Regions from separate parts of the Janibacter sp. Y6 genome, predicted to be linked through region 1. Evidence: predicted binding sites of a transcription regulator. Region 1 holds the regulator's gene; the other holds the start of a gene.

Region 1 (7,332 bases):
CGACCGACTCGGGGATCCCCGACTACCGCGGTCCGGACGGCACGCGCCGGGTGACGCCGATGCACCTGTCGGAGTTCATCGGCAGCAGCGCCGCCCGGCGGCGCTACTGGGCGCGCAGCTATGTGGGGTGGCGCCGCTTCAGCGCGGCCCGGCCCAACCGCGCCCACGAGCTCGTCACGCACCTGCAGGAGCGCGGTCAGGTGGGCGGCGTCATCACCCAGAACGTCGACGGCCTGCACCAGGCGGCCGGCAGCACCGGTGTCGTCGAGCTGCACGGGAGCCTGGCCGAGGTGGTCTGCCTCGCGTGCGGCGCCCGGGAGGCCCGGGCCGCGCTCGACGAGCGGATGGCGCAGCGCAACCCCGGCTTCGACGCGGACAGCGACGAGATCCGACCCGACGGCGACGTGCGCCTCGAGGAGGTCGAGGTCGAGGCCTTCGAGGCGCCGCTCTGCCTCGTGTGCGGGTCCGACATGCTCAAGCCCGATGTCGTCTTCTTCGGCGGGTCGGTCGACAAGCCCCTGGTCGAGCACTGCTTCGCGCTCACGGAGGCGGCGCCGAGCCTGCTCGTGCTCGGGTCGAGCCTGCAGGTGATGTCCGGCCTGCGGTTCGTGCGGCGGGCCGCCAAGCTCGGCACGCCGGTCGTCATCATCACGAGGGGACGCACGCGCGGTGACGACCTCGCGACCCACCGGGTCGACGGCTCGCTCGACACGAGCCTGGACGCCCTGGTGCGCGCGAGCACCGAGGTCGGCTGAGCGGCCCCGTCACGCGCGACGGGCCCGCCCCGTGCAGGGCGGGCCCGTCCGGCCGGGGCGGCGCGCCAGGCTCAGATGCGGCGCAGGACCGCGGTGACCTTGCCGAGGATCGTCGCGTGGTCGCCGTCGATCGGCTCGAAGGCGGGGTTGTGGGGGAGCAGCCACACCTTGCCGTCACGTCGCTTGAAGGTCTTGACCGTCGCCTCGTCGTCGAGCATCGCCGCGACGATGTCGCCGTTGTCGGCCGTCGGCTGCTGGCGCACGACGACCCAGTCGCCGTCGCAGATCGCGGCCTCGATCATCGAGTCGCCGACGACGCGCAGGAGGAAGAGGGAGCCCTCGCCGACGACCTGCTTCGGCAGGGGGAAGACCTCCTCGACGCTCTCCTCGGCGACGATTGGCACGCCCGCGGCGATCTGGCCGAGCACCGGCACGTACGTCGCGGCGGGGTGGGCGTCGCCGCTGCCCGTCGCGTCGGGGTCCTGGGGGCTGGCGCCACCGCGGTAGCCGGCGATGTCGTGCGTCTGCGCGTCGCCCTCGGGGGAGCGGGACGCCTCGGGCGAGACGACCTCGATGGCGCGGGGCCGGTTGGGGTCACGGCGCAGGTAGCCCTTGCGCTCGAGCGCGGTCAGCTGGTGGGCCACCGAGCTCGGGCTGGTCAGCCCGACCGCGTCGCCGATCTCGCGCAGGCTCGGCGGGTAGCCCCGCGTCGCGACCGCGCTGCGGATCACCTCGAGGACCTTGACCTGCCGGGCGGTCAGCCCCTCGCCGTTGTCCCGCACCGGCAACGTGCGGATGTTGTCCTCGCTCATCGCGCCCCTCGCTGTCTCGCTCGCGCCGCGACCCGTGAGGGGGCGGCTGGTGGCCTGCTCCTGCGGGGGAGGACAGCGTTGTCGGTGCTCGCTGGTTGTCTCTCCCGTGTGGCCGACGGTAGTGCTCGGCCCGGTCTAGATCAAACACATGTTCGAGCGTGTCTTGTTCTCGCTCGAACACCTGTGCTAGACATCGTGCAGACGCCTCGTCGAACACCGGTTCGACCAGACGACCAGGAGGAGACCATGAGCGCACTCACCGTCCAGGCCCCGCAGCACGCTGCCCGGCCCTCGGCGCTGCGCGACCCGCGCCGGGCCGAGCGCCACCTCGTGTCCGTGCCGACGGGGACCGACGTCCCCACCGAGCTGCGGGTGACCCGGCGGGGTCGCCTCGCGCTCACGACGATCGCCGTCGCGGCGCTGCTCGCGCTCGGCACCGGCATCGCGACCGCGGGCGGCGAGGCCGCTGCGGCCACGACCGTCACCGTCGAGCAGGGGCAGACCCTCAGCGACGTCGCCGCCAGCCAGATGCCCGGCGTCCCCACGAGCGCGGCCGTCTCGGCCATCCGCTCGGAGAACGCGCTGAGCACCCCCTTCGTCCACGCCGGCCAGGAGCTCGTCATCCCGACGCGCTGACCGTCTCGACGGATCACCAGACCACCCGGGTCCCTCGACCCGACCCGGGCGACGGCGACGGCCGCACCTCCACCGGGTGCGGCCGTCGTGCTGTCCCCGCCGGCCGTCGGCGGGGCCTGGCACCGGCGTGTCGCCCGGTATCTCGGGCCTCCCCGCCCGGGGGCTCGCCGGGTCTTGCGTGCGTGGTGGTGGGCGTGATGAAATGGCACTACATCTAGTGGTTACACCGATGTCATTCGTCCACATGTAGTGCACATGTGAGGCGGAGTTGTCCACCGGTTGTCGACAGATGTCCACAGCAGAACCGCCCTGATCCACACCCCGGTCCACAGCCGGCGACCCGCCTCGTGCAGGTCAGCCGGTGCCCGACCTGTGCCACCGTGCCCGAGAGGAGAGCATCGTGCACTGCCCCTTCTGCCGTCACACCGACTCTCGCGTCATCGACTCGCGCACGGCCGACGACGGGTCCTCGATCCGTCGGCGTCGGCAGTGCCCCGAGTGCAACCGGCGCTTCACCACGCTCGAGAGCGCGAGCCTGAGCGTGACGAAGCGCTCGGGCGCGGCGGAGCCCTTCAGCCGGGCCAAGGTCCTCGTCGGCGTCCGCAAGGCCTGCCAGGGCCGACCGGTCACCGAGGACCAGCTGGCCCTGCTCGCCCAGCGCGTCGAAGAGGCCGTACGGGCGCAGGGCAGCGCCGAGATCGACGCCCACGAGATCGGGATGGCGATCCTGGGCCCGCTGCGCGAGCTCGACGAGGTCGCCTACCTGCGCTTCGCGAGCGTCTACCAGGCCTTCGACTCGCTCGAGGACTTCGAGGCCGCCATCACCCTGCTGCGCGCCGAGCACGCCGCCCTCGCGCAGGACGCCCCCTAGACCCCCGGGTACCGGCACGCGATCGGGCTGTCGGTACCCGGTGACACGCTTGATGCGAGGTCTTCCCTTGCACGCCGCCCGCACCACACAGCACCACATGAGCAGCACCACCTGCAGACCCGCACCACCGAGAGAGGGACCATGACCGAGACCGCCGGCAAGCCCAGCACCCGTCGATCCGCGAAGAACCGCGGGATCACGGTCGAGCGCATCTACACCACCGAGGGCGTCCACCCCTACGACGAGGTGACCTGGGAGAAGCGCGACGTCGTCCAGCAGAACTGGAAGACCGGCGCGACGATCTTCGAGCAGCGCGGCGTCGAGTTCCCCGACTTCTGGTCCGCCAACGCGAGCACCATCGTCACGACGAAGTACTTCCGCGGCGCCGTCGGCACGCCCGAGCGCGAGCAGGGTCTCAAGCAGCTCATCGACCGCGTCGTGCTCACCTACGTCAAGGCGGGCAAGGACCACGGCTACTTCGCGACCCCGGCCGACGCGGAGATCTTCGAGCACGAGCTGACCTACGCCCTGCTCCACCAGGTCTTCAGCTTCAACTCCCCGGTGTGGTTCAACGTCGGCACGAAGAGCCCCCAGCAGGTCTCGGCGTGCTTCATCCTCTCCGTCGACGACTCGATGGACTCGATCCTCAACTGGTACAAGGAAGAGGGCTTCATCTTCAAGGGCGGCTCCGGCGCCGGCCTCAACCTCTCCCGCATCCGCTCCAGCAAGGAGCTGCTCTCCTCCGGCGGCACCGCCTCCGGCCCCGTGAGCTTCATGCGCGGTGCCGACGCGTCGGCGGGCACCATCAAGTCCGGTGGCGCCACGCGTCGCGCGGCGAAGATGGTCGTCCTCGACGTCGACCACCCGGACATCGAGGAGTTCGTCGAGACCAAGGCCCGCGAGGAGGACAAGATCCGGGCCCTGCGCGACGCGGGCTTCGACATGGACCTCGGCGGCGCCGACATCGTCTCGGTCCAGTACCAGAACGCGAACAACTCGGTGCGCGTCAGCGACGAGTTCATGCGTGCGGTCGAGGACGGCACCGACTTCGGGCTCACCTCCCGCAAGGACGGCTCGGTCATCTCCACCGTCGACGCCCGTGAGCTCATGGGCAAGATCGCCAAGGCCGCGTGGGAGTGCGCCGACCCGGGCATCCAGTACGACGACACGATCAACGACTGGCACACCAACCCCGAGACGGGCCGGATCACCGCGTCCAACCCGTGCAGCGAGTACATGTCGCTCGACAACTCCAGCTGCAACCTCGCCTCGCTCAACCTGCTGAAGTTCCTGCGCGACGACGACACCTTCGACGTCGCGACCTTCCAGAAGGTCGCCGAGCTCGTCATCACCGCGATGGACATCTCCATCTGCTTCGCGGACTTCCCGACCGAGCCGATCGGCGAGACGACCCGTGACTACCGTCAGCTGGGCATCGGCTACGCCAACCTCGGTGCGCTGCTCATGGCGACCGGCCACGGCTACGACTCCGACGGCGGCCGCGCCCTCGCCGCGTCGATCACCTCGCTGCTCACCGGTGCCGCCTACAAGCGCTCCGCCGAGCTCGCCGCGGTCGTCGGCCCCTACGCCGGGTACGCCCGCAACGCCGACGCCCACAAGCGCGTCATGCGCAAGCACCAGGCGGCGAACGACCAGGTCCGCACGCTGCACACGATGGACAAGGACATCCACGCGGCCGCGACGAAGGCGTGGGACGCCGTCATCACGCTCGGCGAGAAGAACGGGTACCGCAACGCGCAGGCCTCGGTCCTCGCGCCCACCGGCACCATCGGCTTCATGATGGACTGCGACACCACCGGCATCGAGCCGGACTTCTCGCTCGTGAAGTTCAAGAAGCTCGTCGGCGGCGGCTCGATGCAGATCGTCAACCTCACCATCCCGCGCGCGCTGAAGAAGCTCGGCTACGCGCAGGAAACCGTCGAGGCGATCGTCGAGTACATCGCCGACAAGGGCCACGTCATCGACGCCCCCGGGCTGAAGACCGAGCACTACGAGGTCTTCGACACCGCGATGGGTGCGCGCTCGATCAGCCCGATGGGTCACGTGCGGATGATGGCGGCGACCCAGCCCTTCCTCTCCGGCGCGATCAGCAAGACGGTCAACCTGCCGGAGGACGCGACCGTCGAGGAGATCGAGGACGTCTACATCCAGGGCTGGAAGCTCGGGCTCAAGGCGCTCGCGGTCTACCGCGACAACTGCAAGGTCGGCCAGCCGCTCTCCGACGGCGGCTCGACCGCCAAGGACGCGAAGGACGCCAAGGACGCGAAGACCGAGGCCGCGGAGCCGGAGAAGGTCGTCGAGTACCGCCCGCTGCGTCGTCGTCTGCCCAAGCGCCGCACCTCGCAGACCACGTCCTTCGCCGTCGGCGGGGCCGAGGGCTACCTCACGTCGGGCACGTACGACGACGGCGAGCTCGGCGAGATCTTCCTCAAGTTCGGCAAGCAGGGCTCGACCCTCGCCGGTCTCATGGACGCCTTCTCCATCGCGATCTCCATCGCGCTGCAGCACGGCGTGCCGCTCGAGACCTACGTCGAGAAGTTCACCAACCTGCGCTTCGAGCCGGCCGGCATGACCGACGACCCGGACGTGCGGATGGCGCAGTCGATCATGGACTACGTCTTCCGTCGCCTCGCGCTGGACTACCTCGACTTCGAGACCCGCTCCTTCATGGGCATCCACACCGCCGAGGAGCGCGCCCGCCAGCTCGAGACGGGGTCCTACGCGGCCGCGCCGAACGAGGACGACGAGGACCTCGAGGACGAGCTGGAGACCTACAGCCAGTCCGCCGCCCCGTCCTCGAAGAAGGCCGACGCCCCGGTCGAGGAGCACGCGGCCGAGGTCACCTCGGGCGCTGGCGCCGCCTCCGCCCGTGAGGTCAGCGGCCAGATCCACAGCTCGGCCGAGCTGCTGGAGAAGTTCCAGGGCAAGACCGCCGACGCGCCGATGTGCATGACCTGCGGGACGAAGATGCGCCCCGCCGGCTCCTGCTACGTCTGCGAGGGCTGCGGCTCCACCAGCGGCTGCAGCTGATGTCGACGCGCATCGGAATGTCACCGGGGAGTTGCGCGAGGTGTCATCGGTTGCGCGGTGACATTCGTGATCACTTTGTCAGTGACGAAGTGACAAGCCGATAACCCACAGCGCCCCGGACCCCACTGCAGGGGACCGGGGCGCTGTCGGTGGCAAGACGTACAACTGAACATCGTCAGTACGCCAGAAACCACGAAGCGCCCGGGGGCAACCGGGCGCAACGAGGGCAGAGCAGGTGGAACCTGAACCGCGGATGGTGCACATCCATCAGACCACGCTCGCTCTTCTGGTTGTCAACCAGTCCCGGCCGAATGGCCCACCAGCAAGGAAGAGAGCAGAGCATGTCCGATCAGCCCACCCTGGAGCAGTTGCTCCGTGACGCCCGAGCGGCCATCGAGGTCAGCGACGAAGAGCTCGTGGAGGCACGTACACGCCGAAGCGCCATCATCAAGTGCTTGGAGTCCGAGTTCGCAGGATCTCGCTCCTACGTCAACGGCAGCGTCGCGCACGGCGACGCGCTCAGCCCGCTGTCAGACGTCGACCTCGGCGTCGTCGTTCCCGATCCCGACCGCCAGTACGGTCCTGCAGGAGATGGGCCGGGAGTACTGATCGAGCGTGCCGCCCAGGCGATCCGGGAGGGGCTCAAGGAGCAGTACGAAGACCTGCAGGTGGAGTACAAGAACCGCCGTCGCTCGATCCTCGTGCGGTTCCGTGACCCTGTCACTCCCGGAGCCCAGGACTTCACGGCTGACGTCATCGTCGCGGTCGACTACCCCCAGGGCGATGGTCTGTACATCCCCAAGGACGACTCGTGGGACCGGTCGCACCCTGAGGAGCACACTCGGCTGGTGCTCCGTGCCATCAAGGACACCGACTCGGTCTTTGCCCGTGTAGTTCGTCTGGTCAAGCATTGGAACAAGCACCACAAGGAGCCCCTGTGCTCATGGAACATCAAGGCCCTCGCGCTGGGCTGCCTGTCCGGACCGATGACCGAGCTTGAGGGCCTGGCAGCGTGGTACGAGTACGCCGCAGCCGAGCTGGTTGATCGTGAGACGCCTGATCCGACTGGGGTAGCACCCGGACCTATCAAGACCAACCTCGACAAGGACGAGGTCGTCAAGCGCCTCAAGCGAGCCTGCACGCACCTCCAGTCGGCCATCGCTCACGAGAAGGATGGACACCCGGTCCAGGCCCACGACGAGCTCAG
Region 2 (7,332 bases), 240 kb from region 1:
GGCGGTCGCGACGATCTTCGCGCGGACCTGCGAGCGGCTCGGCACCGGGCGTCCGGCGAGGGTCTGACGGTTGCGGCTGGCGGCGGAGACGATCTCGCTGGGGTAGGTGCGCCCGGCGAAGGTGTTGTGGTCGAAGCCGGCACCGCCGGTCGTCGTCGCGGCGGGGCGGCTCGTGCCGGCGACGCGCAGGCGCTGACCGGGGTAGATGAAGGAGCGGGCGGACAGCCCGTTGATCTTGGCCAGGCGCGTCACCGACATGCCGTGCTGGGAGGCGATGCCCGACAGCGTCTGGCCGGCGGCCACGGTGTGGCGCGACCCGCTGGTGCGGGCGGCCGGACGCTTCGCGGGGCGTGCGGCGGTGCCGTGCACGCGCAGCGTCTGACCCGGGTGGATGAAGGACTCGCTGGAGACGCCGTTGAGGGAGGCGAGGCGCCCGACGGACATGCCGTGGCGCGCCGCGATGCCGTAGAGGGTGTCGCCGCTGCGCACGGTGTACCCGCGGGTCGCGGCGCTGCGGGCGGGCTTCGCCGCGGGGCTCGAGGCGCCGCCGGAGGGGATGCGCAGGTGCTGACCGGGGTAGATGAAGCCCGCGTCGAGCTGGTTGTGCCGGCGCAGCGCGCCGACGCTCGTGCCGTAGCGCTCGGCGATGTCGTAGAGGGTCTCGCCGCTGCGCACGGTATGGGTGCGCCCGGCCCGCTCCTCGCTGTGGACGGAGGCCGGCAGCGCGGGCAGGTCGAGCACGGGCGGGACCGTGGCAGGGGGGACGACGATCGGCAGGACCATGGTGCTCTCCTCGGTACCCGAGGTCACTCGCCGAGGGCGGTGGTCGCGACGTCGGTCGAAGGGGGTGGCGCGTCGCGTCCGCGAGCCGGTGGCGACCGTCGGGACTGTGTGTGGCGGGTGTGGCGTGTGCTGACTCGTGTGAATCGTTCGCGCGAGACGCTACCCCAGCTCGGCCGACCTCGCGCGGCGACGCGAGGCCCGGTGCGGCGTGCGGCCGGGGGCCCGGGCTCTGGGAGACTGGTGTGATGAGCACCGAGCAGCCCCAGGACCTCTCCCAGCCGGGCGCCCCCGTCCCCGGTCACGACGCCCTCGAGGACCTCGTCGGCGAGTGGCTCGCGATCCCCGACGTCGCCCAGCGGCTCGGTGTCCGTCTCACCGACGTGCGCCGGATGATCGAGGAGGGCGACCTCGTCGCCGTCCGGGTCGGCGAGCGCCGCGTGCTGCAGGTGCCGGCGGCCTTCGTCGACGACGACGGCCCGCTCCCGGCGCTGCGCGGCACCTTCACCGTGCTGCGCGACGCCCGGATGAGCGACGACGAGGTCGTCGCCTGGCTCTTCGCCCGCGACGAGACGCTGCCCGGGGGTGCGACCACCGCGATCGAGGCCATCCGCGCGGGCTTCAAGACCGAGGTGCGCCGCCGGGCGATGGAAGAGGCGCTCTAGCCGGTCGGTCCGCGCCGCGCCGTCACGGCGCGGGCGGGAGCGATGCCACGACGACCGTGGTCGCGTCGCCCGTCAGCTGGTGACCGCCGCGGTCGTGCAGGACCCGCCGCGCGGCCGGGAGCCGTGCGCTCAGCAGGTCGAGGTGCCCGGCGGGCACCACCTCGTCGTCGGCGCAGTGGTGCAGGGTGACCTGCAGCGCGGGGTCGAGCCGCTCCGCCGCGTCGTCCGGCAGCGCGTAGTCGGCGACGTCCCACCCCTTCGGCCCCCAGTCCGGCGCGGCGAGCAGCACGAGGTGGTCGACACCCAGGTCGGCCTCGGTCGCCATGCGCAGCACGGTCGACCCGCCGAAGGAGTGACCGACGACCGTGCGCACCTGCGGGGTGAGCGCGGTGCGCACGCACGCCGCCCAGGCGTCGTGGCTCATGTCCTCGTCGGGCAGCCGCGGGGCGAGGACGGGCTCGGCGAGCCCCTCCCGCAGGGCGCGCACGAGGTCCTGGTCCTCGTCGTGCCCGCCGGCCCCGTGGAGGAAGAGCAGCGCCACCCCCTCAGGGTAGGGGTCAGGCGGTGCGCGCGGTGGCGAGCTCGACGAGCTCGGCGAGGGCCTCGACCGCCTCGGGCCGCGACCCCGGCAGGCCCGCGACCTCGTCCAGAGCAGCTCGCGAGGCGTCGACGAGCCGGGTGATCTCGGCCTCGACCTCGGCCACCGCGCCGGTGCTCGTCAGCAGCTCGCGGAAGCGCGCCACCTGCGTGTCGTCGAGCTGGGGGTCGCCGAGGTGCTCCTCGAGCCAGGCCCGCTGCGCGACGTCGGCGCCCAGCCAGGCCCGGGCGACGAGGACCGTGCGCTTGCCCTCGCGCAGGTCGTCGCCCGCCGGCTTGCCCGTCTCGTCGGGGTCGCCGAAGACGCCGAGGAGGTCGTCGCGCAGCTGGAAGGCCTCGCCGAGGGCGAGCCCGTGGCGCGAGAGCGCCTCGCGCGTCGCGGGCGAGGCTCCCGCGGCGGTCGCGCCGATGAGCAGGGGGTGCTCGACGGAGTACTTCGCGCTCTTGTAGCGCAGCACCCGCCGGGCGCGCTCGACGCGCTCCGGGCCGTCGGCGGCCGACCACGGCTGCATCGACTCGACGACGTCGATGAACTGGCCGGCCATGAGCTGCGTGCGCATCCGCTCGAGGACCTCCCACGCCGCGGCGAGACGGTCGGCCGGCAGGCCCGAGCGTACGACGAGGTCGTCGCACCAGTCGAGGCAGAGGTTGCCGGCGAGGATCGCCCCGGACAGGCCGAAGCGGTCGGCGTCGCCGCGCCACCCGCGCTGCGCGTGCGCGGCGGCGAGCGCCCGGTGCGCCGCGGGGGCGCCGCGGCGGGTGTCGGAGTCGTCCATGACGTCGTCGTGGAGCAGGGCCGCGGCCTGGAAGAGCTCCATCGCCGAGGCGAGGGCCACCGGCACGTGCCCGTCCTCGCCGCCCCCCGCGCGCCAGCCCCAGTAGGCGAAGGCGGCGCGCAGCCGCTTGCCGCCGCGCACGAGCGAGCTGATCGCGTCGGTGAGGTCGGCGACGTCCGGACCCATCTCGTCGAGATGACGCTGCTGACGGGCGATCTCGGCGTCGAGCTGGGCCTGGACCCGGCCCCGCAGGTCGGCGGCGAAGGGGTCGGGCACGTCGGCTCCTCGAGGGTGGGGTCGGGCGGTGCGGTCTGTGCTGCGAGCGGCGACGTCGGCGGCGGTCTCAGCAGCAGGTACGCGCCAGCCTACGGGCAGGCCCGCGGGCTATGGTCGCCGCCATGACGTCGCCCAGCGCACCCGGCGGGACCATCCCGCAGCGGCTCTCCTCGACGCGTCCCTCGATCAGCTTCGAGTTCATGCCGCCCAAGGACGACGCGGGCGAGGCGGTGCTGTGGGAGGCGATCGCGCGCCTCGAGCCCTTCGCCCCCGACTTCGTGTCGGTGACGTACGGCGCGGGCGGCTCGAGCCAGGACCGCACGCTGCGCGTCACCGAGCAGATCGGCCAGCGCACCTCGCTCACCGCGATGGCGCACCTCACGTGCGTCAGCCAGAGCGTCGACGACCTGCGCGAGGTGCTCGCCGGGTACGCCGCCGCCGGCATCGACCACGTCCTCGCCCTGCGCGGAGACCCGCCCGGTGACCCCCGTGGCGAGTGGACCGCGCACCCGCAGGGGCTCGACCACGCCGAGGACCTCGTCGCCCTCGTGCGCGAGGTCGGCGGCTTCGAGGTCGGAGTCGCGGCCTTCCCCGACGTGCACCCGAGCTCGGCCTCGTTGCGCGACGACGTCGAGACCCTCGTGCGCAAGGCCGACGCCGGCGCGAGCTTCGCCGTGACCCAGATGGTCTTCGACGCCGAGTCCTACCTGCGGCTGCGCGACGAGGTCGCCGCCCGCCGCGACCTGCCGATCACCCCCGGCCTCATGCCGGTGACGAGCGTCAAGCAGATCCGTCGGATGGCCCAGCTCATGGGCACGCCCCTGCCCGCGGCCGTCGTCGACCGTCTCCAGGCCGTCGACGGCGATCCCGCGGCGGTGCGGGCCGTGGGCGTCGAGATCGCCACCGAGCTCGCCGACCGCATGCTCGGGGAGGGCGCCCCGGGCCTGCACCTCATCACGATGAACCGCTCGACGGCCAGCCTCGAGGTGCTGCAGAACCTCTCGCACCTGCGCGCCTGAGCGACCGCTCGGCGCACGTCCCGCCCCCGCCCCCCGGCGGGCTTGACCACCTCGTCGTCCCGCGCGCTAGTGTGGCCGTCAGTTCGAACATGTGTTCGATCGTGGGTGACGGCGACGAGCGGAGGACGCGGTGACGACGCGGGTGGCGGGCGAGAGCATCGAGGTGCGAGGGGCTCCGGGTGGTGACTGCTCGGATGACGGGGGAGCGCCCCGGGCCTTCCTGTGGAGGGGGCGCCTCTACCGGGTGAGCCGGGTCGTCGACCGCTGGCAGGAGGACCGGGCCGGCGAGGTCTGGCAGGTCTGCGCGAGCTCGGGCCGAGGAGCCGACGAGGTCTTCGACCTGCGGGCGGACCGCGGGGACGGCGGGGCGGCCGTCGCCTGGTCGCTCGTGGCGGCGCTGGGCTGAGGGTGGTCGTGCACGGCATGGCAGACATCGAGCAGGTCGGCCGGCTCCTCGCCGACGCCGCCGACGCCCTCACCGAGGCGCACTGGGTGCGCGAGGCCCCCGAGCGGCTCGCCGCCACCCGGCTCGGCACGCTGCGGGTGGCGGCGGCCGTCCTCGCGGCGCGCGGGCGCCCGGGCCAGGCGGCGGGCAGCCCGAGCAGCACGTGGCAGGTGCTCGCACGGGTCGCCCCCGAGCTCTCGGAGTGGGCGGCGCACCTCGAGCGGGCCGAGCGTCGACCTCCCCACGACGTCCGCGGGGTCGACGACCTGCTGCGCGCGGGCGAGGACTTCCTCCTCGTCGCCGCGGCGACGCTCGGGCTGCCGGCGCCGAGCCTGCCCGCCACCCTCGTGCCCGTCAGCCTGAGCAGCACCGGTCTGCCCGCGACGGGCCCGGGCGGCGCCGGGCGGGTCGAGGACGCCGAGGCGTCGTGACCCCGCCCGCGGGGTGGTCGCACCCGTGGCCCGGGCCGAACTAGGGTTGGGGCATCCACGTGCCGCACCCGTGGCGCACGAAGGGAGCACCGTGAGCGACGAACGCCGACCCGCCCGCCGCCGGGGGGTCGAGAGCAACCTGCGGACCGCCGCCGTGTGGTCCGAGGTCTCCACGCTGACCGCCGAGCGGCAGCGCGAGCTCGGCCGTGCCCTGCGGGTCCTCGACCTCGGAGGTGGCACCGGTGGGCTCGCCGTGCCGCTCGCCGAGCAGGGGCACACCGTGACCGTCGTCGACCCGAGCGCCGACGCCCTCGCCTCGCTACGACGGCGCAGCGCCGAGTCGAGCGCCTCGGCCCGCATCAGCGCCGTCCAGGGCGACGCGGACACCCTCTCGGAGGTGCTCGCCGCCGGCAGCGTCGACCTCGTGTGCTGCCACGGGACCCTCGAGGTCGTCGACGACCCCGACACCACGCTGTGCCGGATCGCCGACGTCCTCGCGCCCGGCGGCTACCTCAGCCTCGTCACCGCGCAGCGCCTGGCCGCCGTCGTCGCCCGGGCGCTCGCCGGTCGCTTCGACCAGGCCCGGGCCGCGCTCGCGAGCCCGGACGGGCGGTGGGGGAGCGGCGACCCGATGCCGCGTCGCTTCGACCAGGGCGACGTCGTGGCCCGGCTCGGTCGGGCCGGATTCACCGTCGAGGCGATCCACGGCGTGCGGATCTTCAGCGACCTCGTGCCCGGGGCGCTGCTCGACTCCGAGGCCGACCGCGCCGACGTGCTCGCGCTCGAGCAGGCGAGCGTCGCCGACGAGGAGCGCTCGGTGCTCAGCCACCTCGGCTCGCAGCTGCACGCCCTCGCCCGCAAGGACTGACGGCGTGATCCGGGGTGCGCGGCGATGAGCCGGCGGCAGTTCCGGGTCCCCGAGGGCCCGCACGACCGCCCGCTCGACGAGACCGGCTGCGGCGTCATGCACGTCGACATGGACGCCTTCTACGCCTCCGTCACCCTGCGCCACCACCCCGAGCTCGTCGGGACCCCGGTGATCATCGGCGGGGGAGAGCGCGGCGTCGTGCTGTCGGCGACCTACGAGGCCCGCGCCTTCGGCGTGACCTCGGCGATGCCCATGGTCCGGGCCCGCCGGCTGTGCCCCCGGGCGACCGTCCTCGCCCCCGACCACCACGAGTACTCCGCGGTCTCGAAGGGGGTCATGCGGATCTTCGAGGGGATCACCCCCTTCGTCGAGCCGATCAGCCTCGACGAGGCCTTCCTCGACGTCTCGGGGGCCACGCGCCTGCTCGGGGCGCCGACGGCGATCGCGGAGCGGATCCGCGCCCAGGTGCGGGCCGAGCAGGGGATCACCTGCTCCGTCGGCATCGCGAGCACGAAGTTCGTCGCCAAGCTCGCGTCCGGCCTGGCCAAGCCCGACGGGGTCCTGCTCGTGCCGGCGGACGAGGTCGTCGACTTCGTCCAGCAGCTCCCCGTCGGCGCGCTGTGGGGCGTCGGCGACCGCACGGAGGAGACGCTGGCCCGGCTCGGGCTGCGCACCGTCGCCGACATCGCCCGCACCCCGCGCGAGCAGCTCGTGCGCGACCTCGGCGCCGCGACCGGCGCCCACCTGCACGACCTCGCGTGGGGTCGGGACCCGCGCCACGTCCAGCCCGTGCACCGCGAGCGCAGCATCGGGCACGAGCGCACCTTCTCCAGCGACGTCGGGGACCCGGAGGTCGTGCGCCGGGTGCTCCTCGGCCTGGCCGAGAAGGCTGCCGCACGCCTGCGCGCCCAGGCCCTCGTCGGGCGCACGGTGAGCATCAAGGTGCGCTTCTCGGACTTCACGACGATCACCCGGTCGCGCTCGCTGTCGACCCCCACCGACGTCAGCCGCGACATCTACGCCGTCGCCCGCGAGCTCTACGACGGCCAGGGGGTGCAGAAGGCGCGGATCCGTCTCGTCGGGGTCCGGGTCGAGGGGCTGAGCGACTCTGCGAGCACCCCTGTCCAGGGTCTGCTCGATGAGCCCGAGCACGGCTGGCGCGACGCGGACCGGGCGGTGGACAGGGCCTCCGCGCGCTTCGGCACGGGCAGCGTGCAGCCCGCCAGCCTGATCAGGGGTGGCCGGTCTACCACGAGCGGCGAGCGCGACCTAGACTGATCGGTACCGACCAAGGTCGTGGGTCGCAGACGTGCAGGAGGATCAGTGGCTCTGTCAGAGCGCGAGCAGCAGATGCTCGAGGAGATGGAACAGGCCCTCTACGCGGAGGACCCACGCTTCGCGACGAGCATGAAGGGCGGGCCCCTCGGGGGTGACCTGCGCCGCCGTCGCATCATCGGCGCCGTCGGCGTCGTCGC

Evidence for each region. Region 1 encodes LexA, which represses DNA repair genes until DNA is damaged. Its sites were predicted from a motif close to TCGAACANNTGTTCGA; they were not measured.
Region 2: the regulator LexA is predicted to act here: its motif matches at 4,197-4,212, upstream of L6241_RS02065 (DUF6504 family protein).

The regions. Positions count from the first base shown of each region.
Region 1 is NZ_JAKLYZ010000001.1:664,913-672,244, reverse strand. Features, by position in the region: gene L6241_RS03105 (NAD-dependent protein deacetylase) at 1-755, shown strand, start outside; gene lexA (transcriptional repressor LexA) at 827-1,567, opposite strand; gene L6241_RS03095 (LysM peptidoglycan-binding domain-containing protein) at 1,814-2,203, shown strand; gene nrdR (transcriptional regulator NrdR) at 2,604-3,074, shown strand; gene L6241_RS03085 (vitamin B12-dependent ribonucleotide reductase) at 3,216-6,125, shown strand; gene L6241_RS03080 (nucleotidyltransferase domain-containing protein) at 6,467-7,332, shown strand, end outside.
Region 2 is NZ_JAKLYZ010000001.1:428,431-435,762, reverse strand. Features, by position in the region: gene L6241_RS02090 (LysM peptidoglycan-binding domain-containing protein) at 1-783, opposite strand, end outside; gene L6241_RS02085 (Rv2175c family DNA-binding protein) at 1,029-1,445, shown strand; gene L6241_RS02080 (alpha/beta fold hydrolase) at 1,468-1,986, opposite strand; gene L6241_RS02075 (polyprenyl synthetase family protein) at 2,003-3,094, opposite strand; gene metF (methylenetetrahydrofolate reductase [NAD(P)H]) at 3,217-4,113, shown strand; gene L6241_RS02065 (DUF6504 family protein) at 4,244-4,519, shown strand; gene L6241_RS02060 (SAV_6107 family HEPN domain-containing protein) at 4,537-4,989, shown strand; gene L6241_RS02055 (methyltransferase domain-containing protein) at 5,081-5,857, shown strand; gene L6241_RS02050 (DNA polymerase IV) at 5,882-7,135, shown strand; gene L6241_RS02045 (DUF3040 domain-containing protein) at 7,181-7,332, shown strand, end outside.